3 regions of the Streptomyces sp. NPDC001852 genome follow, and region 2 is predicted to be linked to each of the others. Evidence: riboswitches for the same ligand, from Rfam matches in the RefSeq annotation. Region 2 holds a riboswitch; each other region holds the start of a gene.
The links. Region 2 has a riboswitch for cobalamin ahead of ACFYZB_RS04955 (cobalamin biosynthesis protein). Riboswitches for the same ligand answer to the same signal wherever they lie in the genome.
Positions count from the first base shown of each region.

Region 1 (6,826 bases), on a different contig from region 2:
GATCGTGGCCTTGCCGATGTATCCGGATCCGCCGGTGAGGAAGATCTTCATGGGTGTGGCTCCTGTCTTCCGTGGCCCGGTCTTCGTGGGCCGGTGACCTCGCTGACCAGCCTCCGCCCGGAGACGGACCTCCGTCCAAGACCTCTTCCGGCACCGCTGATACCCGACGGGCATCACGTAGGGCACGCCGCTGAGGGCTCAGGGTGGCGGCGTCGGCTGTGGTTCTCCGGGGCGGATCCGGTGGGGTGGGGCTGGGGCCCGTCTTCCGCACCGGGTGAGGCGGAGCGACGGCTCGGTGAAGGACGTCACCGGCGCCTGCCTGACGTACCAGGTCCGTCCCGGGCACGCCGGACTGGTCGACGAGGTGATCGACTGGTACGACGGTACGGCGACGGGCCTCGAGCGCACGTGATACCGAGCGCCGCCGATGAGTTCGCCCTGCGGCGATGGGCGGCGCACGGTTATGAGACCGACCCCGCCTCGCTCGGCGACACCGGGTACTGGACCCAGCCCGACGAGCGGGACCTCACCGCCGAGGAACAGCCGGGGCTGGGCAGGGCGATGCTCTTGCACGGGATGCATCGGGCGCGGGCGGCCGGGGCCACTCGTGCGACGGTCGCCTGCCTGGGTGCGCGGGGGTATCCCAAGGCGCGCGGGCTGTTCCACGGCGTCGGGTTCCGCGAGCCCTCACGTGACGCGCCGCTCGTCAAGTCGTCCGACACGCCACTGACGAGCCGTCCCGAGCGAGGCGGCACCATCCTGATCTACGACAGCGCGTGCCACGCCTTGGACAGCGCCTGACGGAACTGGTCGGCCTGGTGCGGCGTGAGGTCGCGGATCATCCGCTCCTCCAGATCCCGTACCGGACCCGCGAACCGGTCGAGCAGTTCGCGCCCGTCGTCGGTCAGCAGGATCAGCAGTTCGCGGCGGTTGCGAGGGTTGCGCTCCCGCCGTACGAGCCCCCGCGCCTCCAGGGACCGTACGAGATCGGCCATGGACTGTGCCGTGACGAACGAGTCCCGGGCGAGCTGGGCCGCGGACAGCCCGTCATGACGCTCCAGCACGGTGAGGGCCGTGTACTGCAGGGCCGTGATCCCCGCCGGCTTGACCAGCTCGTCCAGGTGCGAGCGCACGACGAGTTCCACCTGCTTGACCATGTAGAGCAACGACGGGCGTGTCCGTGTACCGACCATGCGTGCACCCTAGACCATTGACAGGAATCCTGTCGTTATCCAGACTGCAGAACCAACAGGAAACCTGTTGGTTGAACGTTTGGCGAACGATGCTGGGGAGTCGGTCATGGCCACCACCTTCGACACTGGTCCGGGACAGTTGTTCATCGGCGGTCAGTGGCGCGAAGCCGCGGACGGCGCCCGCATGGACGTCATCGACCCGTCCACCGGCCGGGTGATCACGACCGTCGCGGAGGCCGACGCCGATGACGTCGACGCCGCCGTACGCGCGGCCAGGGAGGCCTTCGACTGCGGGCCGTGGCCGCGGATGAGCGGGCGCGAGCGCGGGCGCGTACTGCACCGGGTCGCGGAGCTGATCCGGGCGAACGCCGAGGAGATCGCGGCCCTGGAGAGCCTCGACGTCGGCAAGCCGATCTCCCTGTGCACCGCGGTAGACGTGACGAACGCGGCCAACGACTACGAGTACTACGCCTGCCTGGCGCAGAGCCAGGACGGCGCCACCCGCGACACCCCCCTCAACGCCTTCGCCTGCACCAGGCGCGAGCCGCTCGGCGTCGTCGCCGCCATCACGCCCTTCAACTTCCCCCTGATCCTCTCCGGTTCGAAGCTCGCACCGGCCCTCGCGGCCGGCAACACCGTCGTCCACAAGCCCGCCGAGGAGACTCCTCTCAGCGCCCTCCGCATGGCCCGCCTGCTGAAGGAGGCGGGCGTCCCCGACGGCGTGGTCAACGTCGTCACCGGCACGGGTCCGGTGGCGGGCGAGGCTCTGCTGCGCAACCCCGGCATCGACAAGGTCGCCTTCACCGGATCCACGGCGGTCGGCCGGCACGTGGCGAGCGTGGCGGGTGAAGGGCTCAAGCCCGTCATGATGGAACTGGGCGGCAACGCGGCGCACATCGTCTTCGAGGACGCCGACCTGGAGAAATCGGTCGGCACGATCATCAAGGCGTTCGTCTTCAACACCGGCCAGTTCTGCATGGCCGGACCTCGACTGCTGGTCGCCCGCCCGGTCCACGACACCCTGGTCGGCATTCTCGCCGGGGCTGTCGCGCAGGTGCCCGTGGGCGATCCACGCGATCCGGGCACCGTCGTCGGACCGATGGCGGGCCACAAGCACCTGGAGAAGGTCGAGGAGTACGTCGAACTGGCCCGCAAGGAGGGCGCCAGGGTGGTCGTCGGCGGCGAACGGCTCGACCTGGGCGGCGGCTACTACTACAAGCCCACCGTGATCACCGGCCTGGCCAACGACTCCCGCGTCGTCCGGGAGGAGATCTTCGGCCCCGTCCTCACGGTCCAGCCCTTCGACTCCGAGGCCGAGGCGGTGGCCCTCGCCAACTCCACGCCGTACGGCCTCGCCGCAGGCGTCCAGACCACCGGCCTCACCCGCGCCCACCGTGTCGCCGAGCGGCTGCAGGCGGGCATCGTCTGGATCAACGACTGGGCCATGCTCGACCCGGCGGTCCCCTTCGGCGGCGTCAAGGACTCGGGCTTCGGCCGCGAGTACGGCCCCGAGGCCCTCGCCGCCTACACCCGGGTCAAATCCGTCGTCGTCTCGCTCGACTGAGCGCCTGCCCGAAGGAGTTCACCGCATGACCACCATCACGCGCGCCGCCGTGGTCGAATCCGGGGGAGCGCCCTTCACGCTCTGCGACGTCGAACTCGACGCCCCGGGACCGGGGGAGGCCCTCGTCCGCATGGTCGCCACCGGCCTGTGCCACACCGACCTCGGCGTGGCGAGCGGCGGCCTGCCCTTCCCGCTGCCAGGCGTGCTCGGCCACGAAGGAGCCGGTGTCGTGGAGGCCGTAGGCCCGGACGTGACCGGCGTCGAACCCGGCGACCACGTCGTGCTGTCCTTCACCTCCTGCGGCAGCTGCCGCAACTGCCGTGACGGCCACCCGGCGTACTGCGCCACCTGGCTGCCACGGAACCTCATCGGCGGACGACGCTCCGATGGCACCAGCACCATCAGCCGCGACGGCAGCCCGCTCGGCGGGCACTTCTTCGGCCAGTCCTCCTTCGCCGAACGCGCGTTGGTGGACCGGCGGAGCCTGGTGAAGGTCGACCCCGATGTGCGGCTCGACCTGGTCGCACCGCTCGGCTGCGGTGTGCAGACCGGGGCCGGTGCCGTGTGGAACGTCCTCGGTCCCCGGGCCGGCAGCACGCTCGTCGTCCTCGGCGCCGGAGCCGTCGGCCTGTCCGCGGTGATGGCCGCCGCCCTCACCCCGGCTGCCCGGATCATCGCCGTGGACCGGTTCGCCGAACGGCTCGCTCTGGCCGAGGAGTTGGGCGCCACGCACACCGTCAACTCCGCCGAGGCCGACCTCGGCGACACGCTCGCCGCGCTGACCGACGGGCAGGGAGCCGACGGTGTCGTGGAGACCACCGGCAACGTCGCCGTGCTGCGCCAGGGCGCCGACGCGCTCGCCGCCCGCGGCACCCTGGTCGTCGTCGGCGCCCCACCCTTCGGCACCGAAGTCGCCCTGGACGTCAACGGGTTGCTGCCCGGCAAGCGGATCACCGGTCTCACCCTGGGTGACAGCGAGACCCAGACCTTCGTCCCCGCCCTCGTCCAACTGGTCAAGGAGGGGCGGCTGCCGCTGGAGCGCCTGATCAGTACGTATCCGTTCCCGGACATCGACCGGGCGGTGCGGGACATGAGTGAGGGCAAGACGATCAAGCCGGTGCTCACTTTCTGAGCGGGTGTGGTGGGCGCCACACGTCCCGTCCGGAACTCGGGTCCCTCCGGCCCCGACTCCTGAAGCGGCGCGGATCGATCCGAGTGACTCCGTACGACGTGATCTGGAGACGCGGTCGGACCCGTCGCGCCCGGCATGCACGGCACCGGCACGAGCCAGGGCGACGCCGATCCCGACGGCAGCGGTGGCATGGGGGACATGCACGGGGCGGGCCGCTGATGGGCTCGGAACCGGTGATCGCACCGGTGACGACCGATCTCAGCGTCGGCGGGATGACCTGCGCGGCCTGCGTGACGCGCCGTATGCCTCTCCATCCATCCGCAGCCCGTCGGCGCCCCGAAGTTCGGCATCCGCCTCCTCGGCGCGCCGGATGCCTGGACCACTCCCTGGCACTCGGCCGCCCTCCGCCGCGCCGACGCCACCTGGACCCTCATGCCCCGGGCCAAGGCCACTCGCCACGGTCACTCTGCCCCGGCCCTGCCTGCCGGGGCAGAGTGACCGTGGCGGCGACGGCCGCGGTGGCGTCAGGCCGTGTCCGCCGCGCGGGCGCGCCAGCGCTCCTCCACCTTCGCCACGCGCCAGTAGCCGATGGCCGCGGCCCAGACGACCACGAAGAGGCCGGCGATGACGTAGCCGACGTTGTCCAGGTTCAGGCCCGCGATCCAGCCGGAGACGCCATCACTCAGGCCCAGCTTGTCGTGCAGCACCCCGACCAGCTCGATCGTTCCGACGAAGAAGGCCACCGCGATGGAAAGGCCGGTGATGGTGAGGTTGTAGAACACCTTGCGTACCGGGTTGGAGAACGCCCACTGGTAGGCGAAGTTCATGAAGGTGCCGTCGAGGGTGTCGAACAGGCTCATACCGGCGGCGAAGAGGAGGGGCAGGCACAGGACCGCGTACCAGGGGAGGCCCGCGGCGGCGCCGTTGCCGGCCAGGGCGAGGAGCAGCACCTCGGTGGAGGTGTCGAAGCCGATGCCGAAGAGGAAGCCGAGCGGGAACATCTGACCGGGGCGGCGGACGGACTTGGTGAGCCGGCCCAGGATGCGGTTCATGAAGCCGCGGGAGTCGAGGTGGGCTTCCAACTCCGCCTCGTCGTACTGCCCTTCCCGCATGGCCCTGAAGACGCGGACGATGCCGAACAGCGCCACGAGGTTCAAGGCGGCGATCAGGTAGAGGAAGCCGCCGGAGACCGTGGTGCCCACGGTGCCGAGGACCTGGTGGGTCCGTGAGCCGTCGTTCATCAGGGTGCCCGCGAGCTTGGCGCCTCCGGCGACCAGTGCGGCCATGACGACCACCACGCTGGAGTGCCCGAGCGCGAACCAGAAGCCCACCGACACCGGCCGCTTGCCGTCGGCCATCAGCTTGCGGGTGGTGTTGTCGATCGCGGCGATGTGGTCCGCGTCGAAGGCGTGCCGCATGCCGAGGGTGTAGGCCGTGATGCCCAGCCCGACCCCGAACGCCTTGGTGCCGACCTCGTAGTGGCGCGGCACCACGAGCAGGAACAGGATTCCGAAGGCGACCACGTGCAGAGCGACGATCACGGTCAGGAGGCCGGCGGTTCGGACGGTGTCCTCACGCCGCCAGCGGAAGGAAGGGGCGGCGGCGGTTTCGGGCACGCCTTGGGGCACGGTCATACGGTCACGCTCCAGCACCTCGTGGATCAGCTTCGTGGTGCCGTGGCCGGTCTCCTGGCTGACGGGTCACTGCGCCCGCCCCTGCCTTCCCGGCCGCGAGGCCAGTGGCAATGCATGGGGCGGGAGCTCCCCGATCACAGTGGCGAGGGCCGCTCCGGACTGAGTCCCTGAGGGACTGTCACCGGTCTTCCCGAACACCACGGCCTGCCCACCCTAGAAGGCCGGAGGTTGAAGCTGCAAGGCTGCACAACTGATCAGGTATGTTGCTCGGCGTCAACGGCTGCGATGATGGGGGCATGCATCTCGTCCCCGCGGAACGTGCCGGGCAGCGGACCATCGACGGCCATCGGGTCTGCGACGCCATCACCGCCGTCGGCGAGCCCGAGCGGGTACGCGCCTGGGCCGACCGCTTCTCTCTGCTCTCCGACCCCGGGCGCCTGTCCCTGCTGCTGGCCCTCCACGAGGCAAGCCCCATCGCCGTCTCCGACCTGGCCGTCGCCACCGGGATGCGGGACACCGCCGTGTCCCAGGCACTGCGTCTGCTGCGGGCGGCGGGCGTCGTGGAGGGCGAGAAGGACGGCCGCATCGTGCGCTACCGCCTCGTCGACGCCTCGATTTCAGCCCTGCTGAAGCACTGCGGGTCCCAAGAGGCGGGAGCGGGCGGCCTTCTCCCTTAGGAACTGACGGACGAGCAGTTCCGCGTCCGCAGGTCCGGATCCTACCGGGGCGATCGAGAGGATGTCGGATTTGGCATTTGCCATTCATGTTCGAGGTTTGTAGACACTTGAGACACCAAGGCACCGGATGTGACTCGCGGTGGCGCTGTTCGACCGCCCCGGGGGATCCCTGGACACCAGTAGCCCGCACGGCAGTTCGACCGGGGTGAGCTCGACGGCTCGGACCACGCCGAACCAGCGGTGGACGAGCCGTCGTGGGACGGGGCGTCCCGGCCCCAACTTCCCGTACCTGAGGTCTCACCGCGTGGGGACCGACGCAGCGCCGGCCGGCCCTGGCTTCACGGGCGCGAAGGCCGTGCTGAACCCGGTGATCGTGGTGCTCACGGTCGGGTTGACGTTCGTGAGCGTCTTCCTCGCGGCGTTCCACACGCCCCAGCCCCATCGGCTTCCGGTGGCGGTCGTGCCATCGGACCGGTGCGCGGCCTTGTTCGACGTCAAGCTGCAGCGCGTCGCGCCGGGCGCGTTCCAGGTGGAGCGGTACCAGGACGAGCACTCGGCCGAGGTGGCGCTCGAGCACCGGAAGGTGTACGCGGCGTACGTGGATACGGCCCATGACCAACGACTGC
Region 1 covers NZ_JBIATN010000015.1:267,699-274,524, forward strand. Annotated here, with positions in the region: gene ACFYZB_RS26625 (NAD-dependent epimerase/dehydratase family protein) at 1-51, opposite strand, end outside; gene ACFYZB_RS26630 (hypothetical protein) at 409-801, shown strand; gene ACFYZB_RS26635 (MarR family transcriptional regulator) at 765-1,193, opposite strand; gene ACFYZB_RS26640 (aldehyde dehydrogenase family protein) at 1,300-2,757, shown strand; gene ACFYZB_RS26645 (NAD(P)-dependent alcohol dehydrogenase) at 2,783-3,889, shown strand; gene ACFYZB_RS26650 (hypothetical protein) at 4,238-4,387, shown strand; gene ACFYZB_RS26655 (HoxN/HupN/NixA family nickel/cobalt transporter) at 4,414-5,523, opposite strand; cobalamin riboswitch at 5,550-5,740, opposite strand; gene ACFYZB_RS26660 (ArsR/SmtB family transcription factor) at 5,820-6,200, shown strand; gene ACFYZB_RS26665 (hypothetical protein) at 6,556-6,826, shown strand, end outside.
Region 1: linked by a shared signal. The riboswitch ahead of ACFYZB_RS26655 (HoxN/HupN/NixA family nickel/cobalt transporter) and the one ahead of ACFYZB_RS04955 (cobalamin biosynthesis protein) in region 2 are both predicted to bind cobalamin.

Region 2 (6,826 bases):
AGGCAGTCCAGCACCGTGCCGAGCAGCTTCTGCTGCCGTCCGCCGTGGTACCCGCGCGCGCTCAGTTCGCCCACCGGCCTGCCCAGCAGCACCACCTGGCTGCTCTGTTCGCCGCCCGGCTTGAGCAGCACCGGGTTCATCAGCGCGGTCGGCTCGATCCGGCAGGCCTGGGCCTGCATGGCCTGGGCCCGGCCGATCTCCGCGCCCGCGCGGGTCACGAAGGAGTTGAGCGACATGTTCTGCGCCTTGAACGGCGCCACCTTCACACCCTGGCGCACCAGCCACCGGCAGATCCCGGCCGTCACGACGCTCTTGCCGGCGTCGGAGGTGGTTCCGGCGACGAGGAGTCCCCCGTTCACTTCCCACGTCCCTTCAGACCTTTGACGAGACCCCTGGCGACGAGGCGCGCGGCGACCGTGCCGCCGAGCGCGAGCAGACCGACGCGACGCGAGAGCCGTACGGCCCGGTCGATGTCGGTGACCCGGACGGCCCGGCCGGTGCCCCCGTTGAGCACGGGCCGGTGCTCGACGCGGCCGCCGTAGGAGAGCGTGCCGCCCAGGCGGACGCCGAGCGCGCCGGCGAACGAGGCCTCCACGGGCCCGGCGTTGGGGCTCGGGTGCCTGCGGGCATCGGCCCGCCAGGCGCGCAGGGCACCGCGCGGGTCGGGTCCGGCAGTGGCGGCGAGTACGGCGGTCAGCCGGGCACCCGGCCAGCCGGCCAGGTCGTCGAGCCGGGCGGAGGCCCAGCCGTAGCGGCGGTAGCGGGGGGACTTGTGACCGACCATCGCGTCCAGGGTGTTGACGGCCCGGAAGCCGAGCAGCCCCGGCACCCCGGCCACGGCCCCCCACACCAGGGCGCCCACCACGGCGTCGGAGGTGTTCTCGGCGACCGACTCGACCACGGCCCGGGCGATCCCGTCGGCGTCCAGCACCCGCGGGTCCCGGCCGCACAGATGGGGCAGCCGCGCCCGCGCCGCCTCCACGTCCCCGGACTCCAGGGCGCGCCCGATCGTGCGGGCCTCGCGGGCGAGCGAAGTACCGCCCACGACGGCCCAGGTGGCGGCGGCGGTCAGCGCGACGGAGGCGGCGGGGGAGGGGCGTACGGCGCGTGCGGCCAGCGTGCCGAGCGCGACGGCGCCACCGGCGCACACGGCGGTGTGCACGGCGCCCCAGCCGCGGTGGTCGTGCCACAACGCGCGGTCCACGGCAGCGGCCGCACGTCCGAACACGGCGACCGGATGCCCGCGGCGCGGATCGCCGAGGAGCAGATCACCGAGAAGGCCGGCGGCGGCGCCGTACGCGTAACTGCGGTCGGCACCCATCGGCTCAGCCGGCCGTGGGTACAGGAGCGGGCCTGGTGGTGGTCCTTGTCCTTCGGCAGCCGGGCATGGCGATCGATGTCCTCACTCAGGGTGTCCGCGCCCTGGTTCGACGAGATTCGGCGGTGAGAGTTCCTGGCTCCCGGGGGTTCTTTCCCCGGTGACAGTGGCGGGACCGCGCCGGATTCGCACCGGCTTCCTCTCCTGCCGCCGTACATGGCCTGGGCAGTCCACCACGTGCCCCGAACGGCCGTCAACTTGCCGTTGACCTGCGAGGGGAGAGTGTGCCGATCCCCACATCGTGGGGCGCCCGTGACCTGTGGGCATAAGGAGAAGGCTCCCCTCCGTCACGGACGGAGGGGAGCCTTCGGGCTGCCTGGTTCGTGGTGCTCGGTCAGGACTTGGAGACGATGAGGAAGATGCCGTACGCCACCGCCGCCGCGCAGGCCGCGAAGCAGACGTAGGCGCCGGTGACGGCGAGGGTGGCGGAGCCGCCCTGGGCCGCGGCCTTCTCGCGCCGCGCCAGACCGTTGATGCCGAGGGTGAACAGGGCCACCAGGCCCACCGTGAACACGAGGCTGACGCCGAGGACGGAGCCGAGGGCCGACCAGTCGATCTTCATGGGTTGCTTCCTTGGTTACCGGTGTGGCCGGGTCAGACGGTGGCGGCCGGCGGGGCGGCCTCGGGGGCGGGCGCGGGCTCGGCGGCGGCCGGGGAGAGGATCGTGGCCGTCAGGTCCTCGGTGATCGTGCCCGCCGGGGGCGGCGTCACCGCGGCGATGGCGGCGGTCACCACACCGGCCGGCTCCTCGGTCTCGGCCACCACGTTGGTGTGGTCGACGACCTCGCGGCGGGAGATCTTCCAGATCCCGGCGCTCGCGGCGACCAGGAGGACGGCGACCACCGCGGTGCCCCAGTCACCGAGGCCGGTGACGGACTCGGCGCCCGCGCCGACCAGCGCGGCGGCCGGAAGGGTGAGCACCCAGGCGATCGCCATGCGGGTCGCGGTGGACCAGCGGACCACCCCGCCCTTGCGGCCGAGGCCTGCGCCCATCACGGAGCCGGAGACGACATGCGTGGTGGAGAGGGAGAAGCCCAGGTGGGAGGAGGCCAGGATGGCGGTCGCGGCGCTGGTCTGGGCGGCGAAGCCCTGGCGCGGCTCCAGGTCGGTCAGGCCCTTGCCCATGGTGCGGATGATCCGCCAGCCGCCGATGTAGGTGCCGAGCGCGATGGCCAGGCCGGCGCAGAGGATGACCCAGGTGGGAGGGTTGGAGCCCGGGGCGATGGCGCCGCCCGCGATCAGCGCGAGGGTGATGATGCCCATCGTCTTCTGCGCGTCGTTGGTGCCGTGGGCGAGGGAGACCAGGCCGGCGGAGGCGATCTGGCCGGCGCGGTAGCCCTTGCGGGTGGCCTCGCCCTCGGCCTTGCCGCCGATGCCGTAGGAGAACCGGGTGGCCAGCATCGACGCGAGGCCCGCCACGATCGGCGCGGCGACCGCCGGGAGCAGCACCTTGGTGACCAGGACGTCACCGTGCACGGCGCCGAAGCCGGCGGAGGCGACGGTGGCGCCGATCAGGCCGCCCATCAGGGCGTGCGAGGAGCTGGAGGGGAGGCCCACCAGCCAGGTCAGCAGGTTCCAGAGGATCGCGCCGACCAGGGCGGCGAAGATGACCTCGGGACGGATGCCGGTCTCGTCGACGAGACCCTTGGAGATCGTGTTGGCGACCTCCACGGAGAGGAAGGCGCCCACCAGATTCAGGGCGGCGGACATGACCACCGCGATCTTGGGCTTCAGGGCGCCTGTGGAGATGGTGGTGGCCATCGCGTTGGCGGTGTCGTGGAAACCGTTCGTGAAATCGAACGCGAGAGCGGTTACCACCACTATCGCGAGGATCAGCGAGAAGCTTTCCATTTACCCAGGCAATCGTTCGAGGTCATTGGCTGGACGACCGTAGGCAACCTGGGTGAACGGAAGATGAACTGAGTCGGGCGCCAGGGTGTCTGTAGAGGGGGATTGCGGTTCCGCTCGGCCCCGGCGTCCCAGGCGTCCCTTGGCTGTCAACCGCGCGCGAAGGTCCGCAGCCGGCTCCCGGAGCCGTTGAAGAGATCCTGGTCACCCGGCAGCCGGCCCCTGCTGCCGAACTGCCAGAACGTCCAGTACCGCCACCCGCCCGGCAGCTTCCCCGGCTGCGAGGTGCCGTGCCGGGCGATCCACAGGGCGTGGCTCTTCGAGAACGCACGGCTGTTGCCGGTGCACAGCCGCCACCACTGGGTCGTCGTGTAGATCACCGGGCGGCGGCCGGTCTCCCGCTCGACCTCGTTGCTGAAGGACCGGATCCAGCGGACCATCCGCTTCCTGCCCAGCCCGTAGCACTTGTGCCTCTTGCTGTACGGGTTGTACTCGATGTCGAGCGCTGGCGGCAGCGTCCGGCCGTCCGCCCGCCAGTCCCCGCCGTGCCGCACGAAGTAGGCGGCCTGCCGGGCGCCGGAGGACCTGTCCGGCAGTGCGAAGTGGTACGCGCCCCGGTACAGGCCCGCCTTGCGTGCACCGTCGTACTGCTGGGAGAAGTAGGGGTTGCGGTAGTCCGTGGACTCGGTCGCCTTGACGTATACGAACCGCGCGCCCCTGGACCGGGTGGCCGCCCAGTCGACGCGCTTCTGGTGCGAGGAGACGTCGTGTCCCCGGGGCTTGCCCGCAACCAGTGCCAGAGGTCCGGCCACCGCGGGCGCGGTGCCCGCGAGGGCGAGCGCCGCCGTGGCCGCCACGAGAACACCGGCGCGGCGACGGAGAGGGGTGCGTACCTGGGCCATGTGTCTCCCCGGGTCGGCGGACGAGAGGTCGTCCGGCGGGCCAGGCAGCCCATTGAAGGCCCGGCGATCACCGAATCAGCGCCTCATGTGCGGCGATTCCTGCCGACAACCACCCGTTCGGGGGTGCGGCTGGCAGGATCGCGGCATGGCTGAACAGCGGCGGGACGCGGAACAGGAACGGACCTGGGCGGAACTGGTCGCGACGGCGCGGCGGACGGTAGCCGACGGGCTGGTGGTCGGCACCTCGGGGAACGTCTCGGCGCGCGTCGGCGACCTGGTGCTCGTCACCCCGTCCGGTGTGCCGTACGACCGGCTCACCCCGGACGACATCACCGGCGTCGACCTCGCCGGACGCCAGGTGCTCGGCACGCTGGTGCCGACCAGCGAGCTGGCCATGCACCTCGCCGTCTACCGCAGCACCGACGCCCGCGCGGTCGTCCACACCCACGCCGTGCACGCGACCGCGGTCTCCACGCTCGTGCCCGAGCTGCCGCTGGTCCACTACATGGCCGCCGCCCTCGGCGGCCCCGTGCGCGTCGCCCCCTATGCCACGTACGGCACCGACGAGCTCGCCGAGAACATGCTCCGCGCCCTGGCCGGCCGCTCCGGCTGCCTGCTGCAGAACCACGGCACGCTCACCTACGGCGCCGGCCTCGACCAGGCCTACGACCGCACCGCCCAACTGGAGTGGATGTGCCGCCTGTGGCTGACGGCGTCCTCGGTACCGGGCCTGGCCCCCTCCCTGCTGACAGAGGCACAACTGGCTCAGGTCGGGGAACGCTTGAAGGGGTACGGCCAACGGAGGTGAACCTTGCCATTTCCTTGTGACCCCGGTCCCTGCGGCGGGCAGCAGCTTTTCGACTCCGCCCGCCGCTCCACTGGCCGGTAGGCCCAACCCCCACGACACTGGACCCGTGCGCCCCGTCAAAGCGACCGCCACCGCGGTGACCGCGGTCCTGGCCGCCGGCATGGCCTCCGTCGCCGCCGGCCGGATCGCCAGCGACGCCGCGCTGAAGGCGCCCGCGGGCCGCCCGCTGCCCACCGAACCCCGTCTCACCGTGCACGGCACCGGCGCCGGCCAGATCACCCTCACCCGCGACCTGGCCTCGCTGCGCCCCGGCAGCTACGGCCTCGCCGGCGACGGTTCCCACGCGGTCGTCGGCCCCGTCCTGGAGGCGGCCCGGCACGAGGCCGACACCGTCGTACGCCGCCTGGAACGCGTCACCCACGGCACCTTCGCCCCCGGCGACGCGGCGTGGCTCACCCCGATCCTGCACATCGGCAACCCTGGCACCGCCCTCGGCCTCGACCACGCCGACATCGACGTGCCCGGCGAACTCGGCGAGCTGCCCGCCTGGTTGGTGCCCGGGGCCCGGGAGACCTGGGTGATCGCCGTGCACGGCCTCGGCGCCACCCGGGAACAGGCCATGAACCTCATGGCCCCCCTGCACGCCCGCCGGGTGCCGGTGCTCGCCCTCGCCTACCGGGGAGACCCCGGTGCCCCGCGCCCGCCGGACGGCCTGAACCACCTCGGCGAGACCGAGTGGCGCGACCTGGACGCGGCGATCCGCTACGCCGTCCGTCGCGGCGCCCGCCGCGTCGTCCTGCTCGGCTGGTCCACCGGCGCCACCATGGCCCTGCGCGCCGCCGAGCACTCCCCGGTGCGCGAGCGCATCGCCGGACTGGTCCTCGACTCGCCGGTGCTCAGCTGGGAGGCCACGCTGCGCGCCCTCGCCCGGGCCCGCCGCACCCCGCCGCCGCTGCTGCCGCTCGCGGTGCGCGCCGCCCAGGGCCGGACCGGCCTGTACACCGACCGGGTCCCCGAGTTCAGCGACCCCGGTCTGCTCACCGTGCCGACCCTGATCTTCCACGGGCCCGACGACGAGGTCGCCCCCTGGGAGTTCTCCCGTCGGCTCGCCCACCGCCGGTCCGATCTGGTCGCCCTGCACACCGTGGCGCAGGCCCCGCACGCGGCGATGTGGAACGCCGACCCGAAGGAGTACGAGGAGCGGCTGCGCCGCTTTCTGACCCCGCTGGTGTGAGCACGCTCCCGGTCCCCGGGCAGGCGCCGGAAGGCCCGGTGCCGGGCATTCCGTTTAAGGCCGTACGACTGGCCTGATCACCACGCTCGGCCCGCCCGAACCCCGTGCCTTGGCCAGCCCCGTCGCCCGCCGTGACATTCCGTTTGGGTTTTCGGACCGTCAACCGGAAGACTGCACCCGTGACGTCCCGTATCCCGCGCGACTCCAGGCTTCGACTCGTCCGACCGCGACCCCTGGCCGCCGCCCCCAGAGCTGTGAACCAGCGGCGCCCGCGCCGCCCCGCACCCCGTCCGCCGGAGGGCACCCCCGCCCCCGCGGAACTGGCCGGAATGGCCCGCACCGGGCTGGCCGGTCCGGTGCGGGTGGCTCGCTGGGCCGACGCCGCACTCGGCCCCGGCAGCGACGGTGCCACCGCCGACGGCAAGGCCACCCTCTCCGACGCCACAGCCCGACGCGCCGCCGCCGATCTCGGCCTGAGCGTCGCTCAGGTCCGCACCGACTGGGACACCGCACGCCTCGCCGGACTCGTCGAGGTGCACGGCGACAGCGCACGCCCCGGCTGGCGGCTGCGCGCCTGGGACCGCGACGACAGCGCCGTACTGCGCGGCTGGGTCGCCCTCTTCGACGCCTGGTCGCTCGCCTCCCCGGAACCCGAG
Region 2 covers NZ_JBIATN010000002.1:477,064-483,889, forward strand. Annotated here, with positions in the region: gene ACFYZB_RS04950 (cobyric acid synthase) at 1-359, opposite strand, end outside; gene ACFYZB_RS04955 (cobalamin biosynthesis protein) at 356-1,321, opposite strand; cobalamin riboswitch at 1,427-1,569, opposite strand; gene ACFYZB_RS04960 (hypothetical protein) at 1,713-1,940, opposite strand; gene ACFYZB_RS04965 (anion permease) at 1,973-3,229, opposite strand; gene ACFYZB_RS04970 (lysozyme) at 3,376-4,128, opposite strand; gene ACFYZB_RS04975 (class II aldolase/adducin family protein) at 4,274-4,936, shown strand; gene ACFYZB_RS04980 (alpha/beta hydrolase) at 5,043-6,170, shown strand; gene ACFYZB_RS04985 (hypothetical protein) at 6,350-6,826, shown strand, end outside.

Region 3 (6,826 bases), on a different contig from region 2:
AGACGTCCTGCAGACCCATCGCGCCGAGGCCCACGGGGCGCCACTTGGCGTTCGACCGTCCCGCCTGCTCGGTCGGATAGAAGTTGATGTCGACCACGCGGTCGAGGAAGGTGACGGCGGTGCGGACGGTCTCGTCCAGCCGTGCCCAGTCGATGTCCCCGGTCGCCAGGTCGACAAAGGCGCCGAGGTTGACGGATCCCAGGTTGCAGACCGCGGTCTCCCCGTCGTCCGTGACCTCCAGGATCTCCGTGCAGAGGTTGGAGGAGTGGACGACGTGCCCCGGCAGGGCCGTCTGGTTGGCGGTGCGGTTGGCCGCGTCCTTGAAGGTCATCCAGCCGTTGCCGGTCTGCGCGAGGGTGCGCATCATCCGGCCGTACAGCTCCCGGGCCGGCATGGTCTTCTTCGCCAGGCCCGCCGCCTCGGCCTTGCGGTAGGCGGCGTCGAACTCCTCGCCCCACAGGTCGACCAGCTCCGGCACGTCCGCCGGGGAGAACAGCGACCACTGCTCGTCGGCGTTGACCCGGCGCATGAACTCGTCCGGGACCCAGTGCGCGAGGTTCAGGTTGTGCGTACGGCGGGCGTCCTCGCCGGTGTTGTCCCGCAGCTCCAGGAACTCCTCGATGTCGGAGTGCCAGGTCTCCAGGTAGACGGCCGCGGCGCCCTTGCGCCGGCCGCCCTGGTTCACCGCGGCCACCGAGGCGTCCAGGGTCTTCAGGAACGGCACGATGCCGTTGGAGTGCCCGTTGGTGCCGCGGATCAGCGAACCGCGGCTGCGGATCCGGGAGTACGACAGACCGATGCCGCCGGCGTGCTTGGAGAGCCGGGCCACCTGGTGGTAGCGGTCGTAGATGGAGTCCAGCTCGTCCAGCGGGGAGTCGAGGAGGTAGCAGGACGACATCTGCGGGTGCCGCGTGCCGGAGTTGAAGAGCGTGGGGGAGGACGGGAGGTAGTCGAGCCGGCTCATGAGCCCGTAGAGCGCGGCCACTTCGTCCACGGAACGGGGCGTGTCGTCCTCGGCCAGGCCGCTCGCTACCCGCAGCATGAAGTGCTGGGGCGTCTCGATGACCTTGCGGGTGATCGGGTGCCGGAGGAGGTAGCGGCTGTGCAGGGTGCGCAGGCCGAAGTAGCCGAAGCGGTCGTCGGCCCGGCGGTCGACCAGTGCGTCGAGCCGCTCGGCGTGCAGCCGTACGAACTCGGCGGTGCGGTCGGCGATGAGCCCCTCGCGGTGCCCCACGGCCACGGACCCGGTGAAGGACGTCACGCCCTGCGAGGCGGCCTCGGCGCGGATGGAGAGGGTCAGCAGCCGGGCGGCCAGCCGGGAGTAGGCGGGGTCCTCGGAGATGAGCCCGGCCGCGGCCTCCGTGGCCAGCTCGCGCAACTCCGCCTCGTCGGCCTTCGCCGACCGGCCGCGCAGCGCGGCGGCGGCGACCCGGCCGGGGTCGGCGTCGGGGAGGTCGGCGGTCAGCTCGGTCAGGGTCCGCAGCAGCGCGGTACCGGGACCGTCGGTCTCCAGGCCGGTGGCTGAAACGCCGTCGGCTGAAGCCGGGTCTGCTGGCGCGATGGTCACGTGGGGCTCTCCCTCGCTCGGCACGGGGGCCCTGCGGAGACAGGGGGCAGCCACGAACGCACACGGCGTCGCGTCCACCGGCCCATTCCACGAGGCCCGGACGTCGGAAGTCACCCGGACCGGACGGCCGGGCGCACGCTGCCGGCAGGTCCTCGGACTGACTCCTGTGCACGGCGTTTCCGGGAACAGACATGCACAAGTACACCGTTGCGGGACAGTTCCGGATTCGCACCGGATTCCCCTGCGGCGACAGCGAGGATGAGCATACATCTAGTGCCGGGCTGTCGTGTCACCCCCAGATGTTGTGTCGTGGCGGTGTCACAGCGTCAACTCGTAGGTGAGGAGAGTGATGTCGTCGAGTTCCGGCAGCGGGGTCCAGTCGCGTTCGGGGACGCGGACGAATCCCAGGCGCTCGTAGATGCGGTGGGCGGCGTGCATGGTGCGCTGGGTGGACAGGACGAGGGCCGTGCAGCCCCCCGTGGCCCGTGCGCGGTCGATGCAGGCCCGGACGAGGGCCTCGCCGGCACCCTGCCCCCGGCCCGCGTGCGCGACCGCCAGCATGCGGATCTCGGCCTCTCCGGGCCGGGCGACGTCGGCCATGGGGCCCGGGGACGGCACGAAGGTGACTCCGCCGAGGAGGGTGCCGTCGCGGACGGCCACGAGTACCTGTGCCGCGGCCGCCCGCTTGGCGACGTCTCTCAGTTCGCCCAGGTACCAGTCACTCTCCCCGAAGTCGAGGAGTCCGTCGTCCAGGTACGCCCGGGCGGTGATCTCGCCGAGGGCGTCGTACTCTTCGGGGGTTGCCTGCCGGATCACGATGTCCATGGCACCGAGTCTGCCGGAGCGGTACGACGACGGGCCGCCGGATTTCCTCCGGCGGCCCGTCGTACGGCGGTCGCTCAGTGACCGGCGCCCGCCGTCGCCGGCGGCAGTTCCACCTGGACGCCGGGGTCACCCGCGTCCGCCGTGTAGTCCTCCGGGCTGGTCTCGTCGACGCCCTCGGGGGCCTTCACGGCCCTGAGGACGAGGGTGAGGGCCACGGTGACCACGACGTTGAGGACGAACGCGGTGAGGCCGATGTAGCCGATCTCGCCGATGCCGGGGATCTCCTTGGCCGAGCCGCCGAAGTGCTTCTGGGTCGGGGAGGCGACACCGTACGCGGCGACCGTGCCGTACGCCATGCCCACCGCCCAGCCCGCGAGCAGGGCCCAGCGGTGGAACCAACGGGTGAACAGGCCGCCGACCAGGGCCGGGAAGGTCTGCAGGATCCAGATGCCGCCCAGCAGCTGGAAGTTGATCGCGACCGTCTTGTCCATGGTGAGGACGAAGACCAGCGCGCCGACCTTCACCAGCAGCGACACGATCTTGGAGACCTGGGCCTCCTGCTTCGGCGTCGCGTCCGGCTTGATGAAGTCCTTGTAGATGTTGCGGGTGAAGAGGTTCGCCGCCGCGATCGACATGATCGCCGCCGGGACCAACGCGCCGATGCCGATCGCCGCGAAGGCCACGCCCGCGAACCAGTCGGGGAACATGTTCTCGAACAGCTGCGGGATGGCCAGCTGGCCGTTGGTGACCTTGACCCCGGCCGCGATCGCCATGAAGCCCAGCAGGGCCAGCAGGCCGAGCATCAGGGAGTACAGCGGCAGGATCGTGGTGTTGCGGCGGATCACCTCACGGCTCTTGGAGGACAGGGTCGCGGTGATCGAGTGCGGGTACATGAAGAGCGCGAGGGCGGAACCCAGGGCCAGGGTGGCGTACGTCCACTGGCCGGCCGCCGGCGGCACGAGCGCCCCGCGGGGCTTGCCCGTGGCCGGGTTGACGTGGCTGAACGCATGGGCCGCCTTGGCGAAGACGTCTTCGAAGCCGCCCAGCTTGATCGGGATGTAGATGATCGCCACCGCGATGACGATGTAGATCAGCGCGTCCTTGACGAAGGCGATCAGGGCGGGGGCCCGCAGGCCGGAGGAGTAGGTGTACGCCGCCAGCACGCCGAAGGCGATCAGCAGGGGCAGGTCCCGCACGAACCAGTTGGTGCTGCTGTCCCCGCCGACGCCCATCACGTCCAGCACCGCCTGGATGCCGACGAGCTGGAGCGCGATGTACGGCATCGTCGCCAGGATGCCGGTCAGCGCCACCGCCAGCGACAGCCCCTTGGAGCCGAAGCGGCCCCGGACGAAGTCCGAGGTGGTGACGTACCCGTGGCGGTGCGAGACCGACCACAGGCGCGGCAGGAAGGTGAAGATCAGCGGGTAGACCAGGATCGTGTACGGCACCGCGAAGAAGCCGGCCGCGCCCGCCGCGTAGATCGCCGCCGGTACGGCGACGAAGGTGTACGCCGTGTACAGGTCGCCGCCGAGCAGGAACCAGGTGATCCAGGTGCCGAACGACCGTCCGCCCAGGCCCCATTCGTCCAGCGAGTGCTCGTCCTCGGCCCTGCGCCAGCGCGCGGCGAGGAAGCCCATGACCGTGACGGCCAGGAAGAAGAAGATGAAGACGCCGAGCGCGACGCCGTTGACGCCGTTCTTCACTGCGCCTCACCGCCCTTCCGGGAAGCGCGGGAGCGCTGGTCGCGCTTCCAGAGCTGGTGGGCCGTCATGGTGAGCGCCGTCGAGATCAGCACCCAGAGCATCTGGTACCAGTAGAAGAACGGGATCCCGATGAAGGCGGGGTCCGTCTCGGCGTAGGAGCCGACCCAGAGCATCGCCACGAAGGGCGCGACCAGACACAGGGCGATGATCACCCGTACCGGTGTGACGACCGGGGGTCTCACTTCAGGTGTTTCGGACATGCCACGGCTCTCCGTCCCCTCGCTGATCACCTGTGTAATGCGCAGGCAATCTAGGTGACGGTGTCATGGAAGTGGAAGACCTCGTCCGCATATCGGTATATCGATTCAGCGAACGTCCACAGGTCCCACCCGCCTTGCTCCGCAGGCCGCTTGGGCCTTTACTCCACCGGCCGCTTCAGCCTCGCCACGAACTTGTAGCGGTCGCCGCGGTACACCGACCGCACCCACTCCACCGGCTTGCCCTCGTGGTCCAGGGAGTGGCGGGAGAGCATCAGCATCGGCAGGCCCACGTCGGTGCCGAGCAGGCCCGCCTCGCGCGGGGTGGCCAGCGAGGTCTCGATGGTCTCCTCGGCCTCGGCGAGGTGGACGTCGTAGACCTCGGCGAGCGCGGTGTAGAGGGACGTGTACTTCACCAGGGAGCGGCGCAGGGCCGGGAAGCGCTTGGCGCTCAGGTGAGTGGTCTCGATGGCCATCGGCTCGCCGTTGGCCATGCGCAGCCGCTCGATGCGCAGCACCCGTCCGCCGGCGGCGATGTCGAGCAGCTCGGCGAGCCGGTCGTCGGCGGTGATGTAGCCGACGTCCAGCAGCTGCGAGGTCGGCTCCAGGCCCTGGGCGCGCATGTCCTCGGTGTAGGAGGTGAGCTGGAGCGCCTGGGAGACCTTGGGCTTGGCGACGAAGGTGCCCTTGCCCTGGATGCGCTCCAGGCGCCCCTCGACCACCAGTTCCTGCAGGGCCTGGCGGACGGTGGTGCGGGAGGTGTCGAACTCGGCCGCCAGCGTGCGCTCGGGCGGGACCGGCGTGCCCGGCGCCTGGGTCTCCGTCATGTCGAGCAGGTGCTTCTTCAGGCGGTAGTACTTGGGCACGCGCGCCGTACGGACGGTCGTCCCGGCCTCGTTCTCCGCACTGCTGACGTCGGTGGTCATGCTCTGCCTTCCCGGCTCCGGATGCCGAAAGCGACCGACTGACATCGGCCACGGTTCACATCGTGGCACGGGTTCTTCTGTGAGGACTCCACCCGCACGCTCCGTGATCTCCTCTATATACAGCGGTGACCGGGGTTGGTCTAGTCCATCGGGCGGGCGAGCGGAGTCAGATGCCCTGCCAGTCCGGCTTGCCCGCGTACGTGTGCCGGAAGTAGTCGGCCAGCTTCAGCTTGGACGCCGCCGCCTCGTCGACGACCACCGTGGCGTGCGGGTGCAGCTGGAGCGCGGAGGCCGGGCAGACGGCCGCGACCGGGCCCTCGACGGTCGCGGCGACCGCGTCCGCCTTGCCCTCGCCGGTCGCCAGCAGCACCAGGTGGCGGGCCTCCAGGATGGTGCCGATGCCCTGGGTGACGACGTGGTGCGGCACCTGCTCGATGTCGCCCTCGAAGAAGCGGGCGTTGTCGACGCGGGTCTGCTCGGTCAGCGTCTTGATCCGGGTGCGCGAGGCCAGCGAGGAGCAGGGCTCGTTGAACCCGATGTGCCCGTCGGTGCCGATGCCCAGCAGCTGCAGGTCCACCCCGCCGGCCTCGGCGAGCGCCCGGTCGTACGCCGCGCAGGCCGCCCGGATGTCGTCGGCCGTGCCGTCGGGCCCGAGGAACTTGTCCATGCCGATGCCGAGCGGCTCCAGGACCTCCCGGCGCAGCACGGAGCGGTAGGACTCGGGGTGGTCGGCGGGCAGTCCCACGTACTCGTCGAGCTGGGCTATGCGGGCCCGCGAGGTGTCCACGGCGCCGGCGCGCACCTTCGCGGTCAGCGCCTGGTAGATGGGCAGCGGGGTCGAGCCGGTGGCCACGCCGAGCAGGGCGTCGGGCTTGCGTCGCAGCAGCTGGGCCATGGCCTCGGCGATGAGCTCGCCGCCCGCAGCGGCGTCCGGAACGATGACAACTTCCACGCTGGGCCTGCCGTTCTGAAGTGGGCTCTGGACGTCTATGTGGTTTAGACCAATCTAACAGAGCCGGGCCCGTCCCGGACCGTCTCCGTATTTCTCTAGGGTCCGCTATAAAATGACTCCATGGTGATCTCCAGATCGCGTGGCCGCCCGCGCTCCTTCGATCGTGCCACCGCCCTGGAGAAGGCGCTCATGGCCTTCTGGGAGCACGGCTACGAGGCCACCTCGGTCGCCGACCTCACCCGGCTCATGGGAATCGGCGCCCCGAGCCTGTACGCGGCCTTCGGCGACAAGCGGACGTTGTTCGAGGAGGTCGTGCGGCTCTACACCGACACCTACGGCGCCTTCGGCGAGCACGCCCTCGCGCAGGAGCCCACCGCCCGCGCCGCCGTCGAGCGCATGCTGCGCGAGGCCGCCGCCGAGTACACCGACCCCGCCCATCCCCGGGGCTGCCTGGTCGTGCACGCCGCCACCAACTGCACCAGCCCCGAGGTGGCAGGGCCGCTGCGCGCGCGGCGCAACGCGGACATCGCCGCCGTCGAGTCCCGGATCCGGGCGGACGTCGCCGCGGGACGGCTCCCGGCCGGCACCGACGCCGC
Region 3 covers NZ_JBIATN010000007.1:184,713-191,538, reverse strand. Annotated here, with positions in the region: gene ACFYZB_RS14775 (ribonucleoside-diphosphate reductase subunit alpha) at 1-1,567, opposite strand, end outside; cobalamin riboswitch at 1,693-1,863, opposite strand; gene ACFYZB_RS14770 (GNAT family N-acetyltransferase) at 1,886-2,392, opposite strand; gene mctP (monocarboxylate uptake permease MctP) at 2,467-4,095, opposite strand; gene ACFYZB_RS14760 (DUF3311 domain-containing protein) at 4,092-4,355, opposite strand; gene ACFYZB_RS14755 (GntR family transcriptional regulator) at 4,514-5,278, opposite strand; gene nagB (glucosamine-6-phosphate deaminase) at 5,445-6,230, opposite strand; gene ACFYZB_RS14745 (TetR/AcrR family transcriptional regulator) at 6,351-6,826, shown strand, end outside.
Region 3: linked by a shared signal. The riboswitch ahead of ACFYZB_RS14775 (ribonucleoside-diphosphate reductase subunit alpha) and the one ahead of ACFYZB_RS04955 (cobalamin biosynthesis protein) in region 2 are both predicted to bind cobalamin.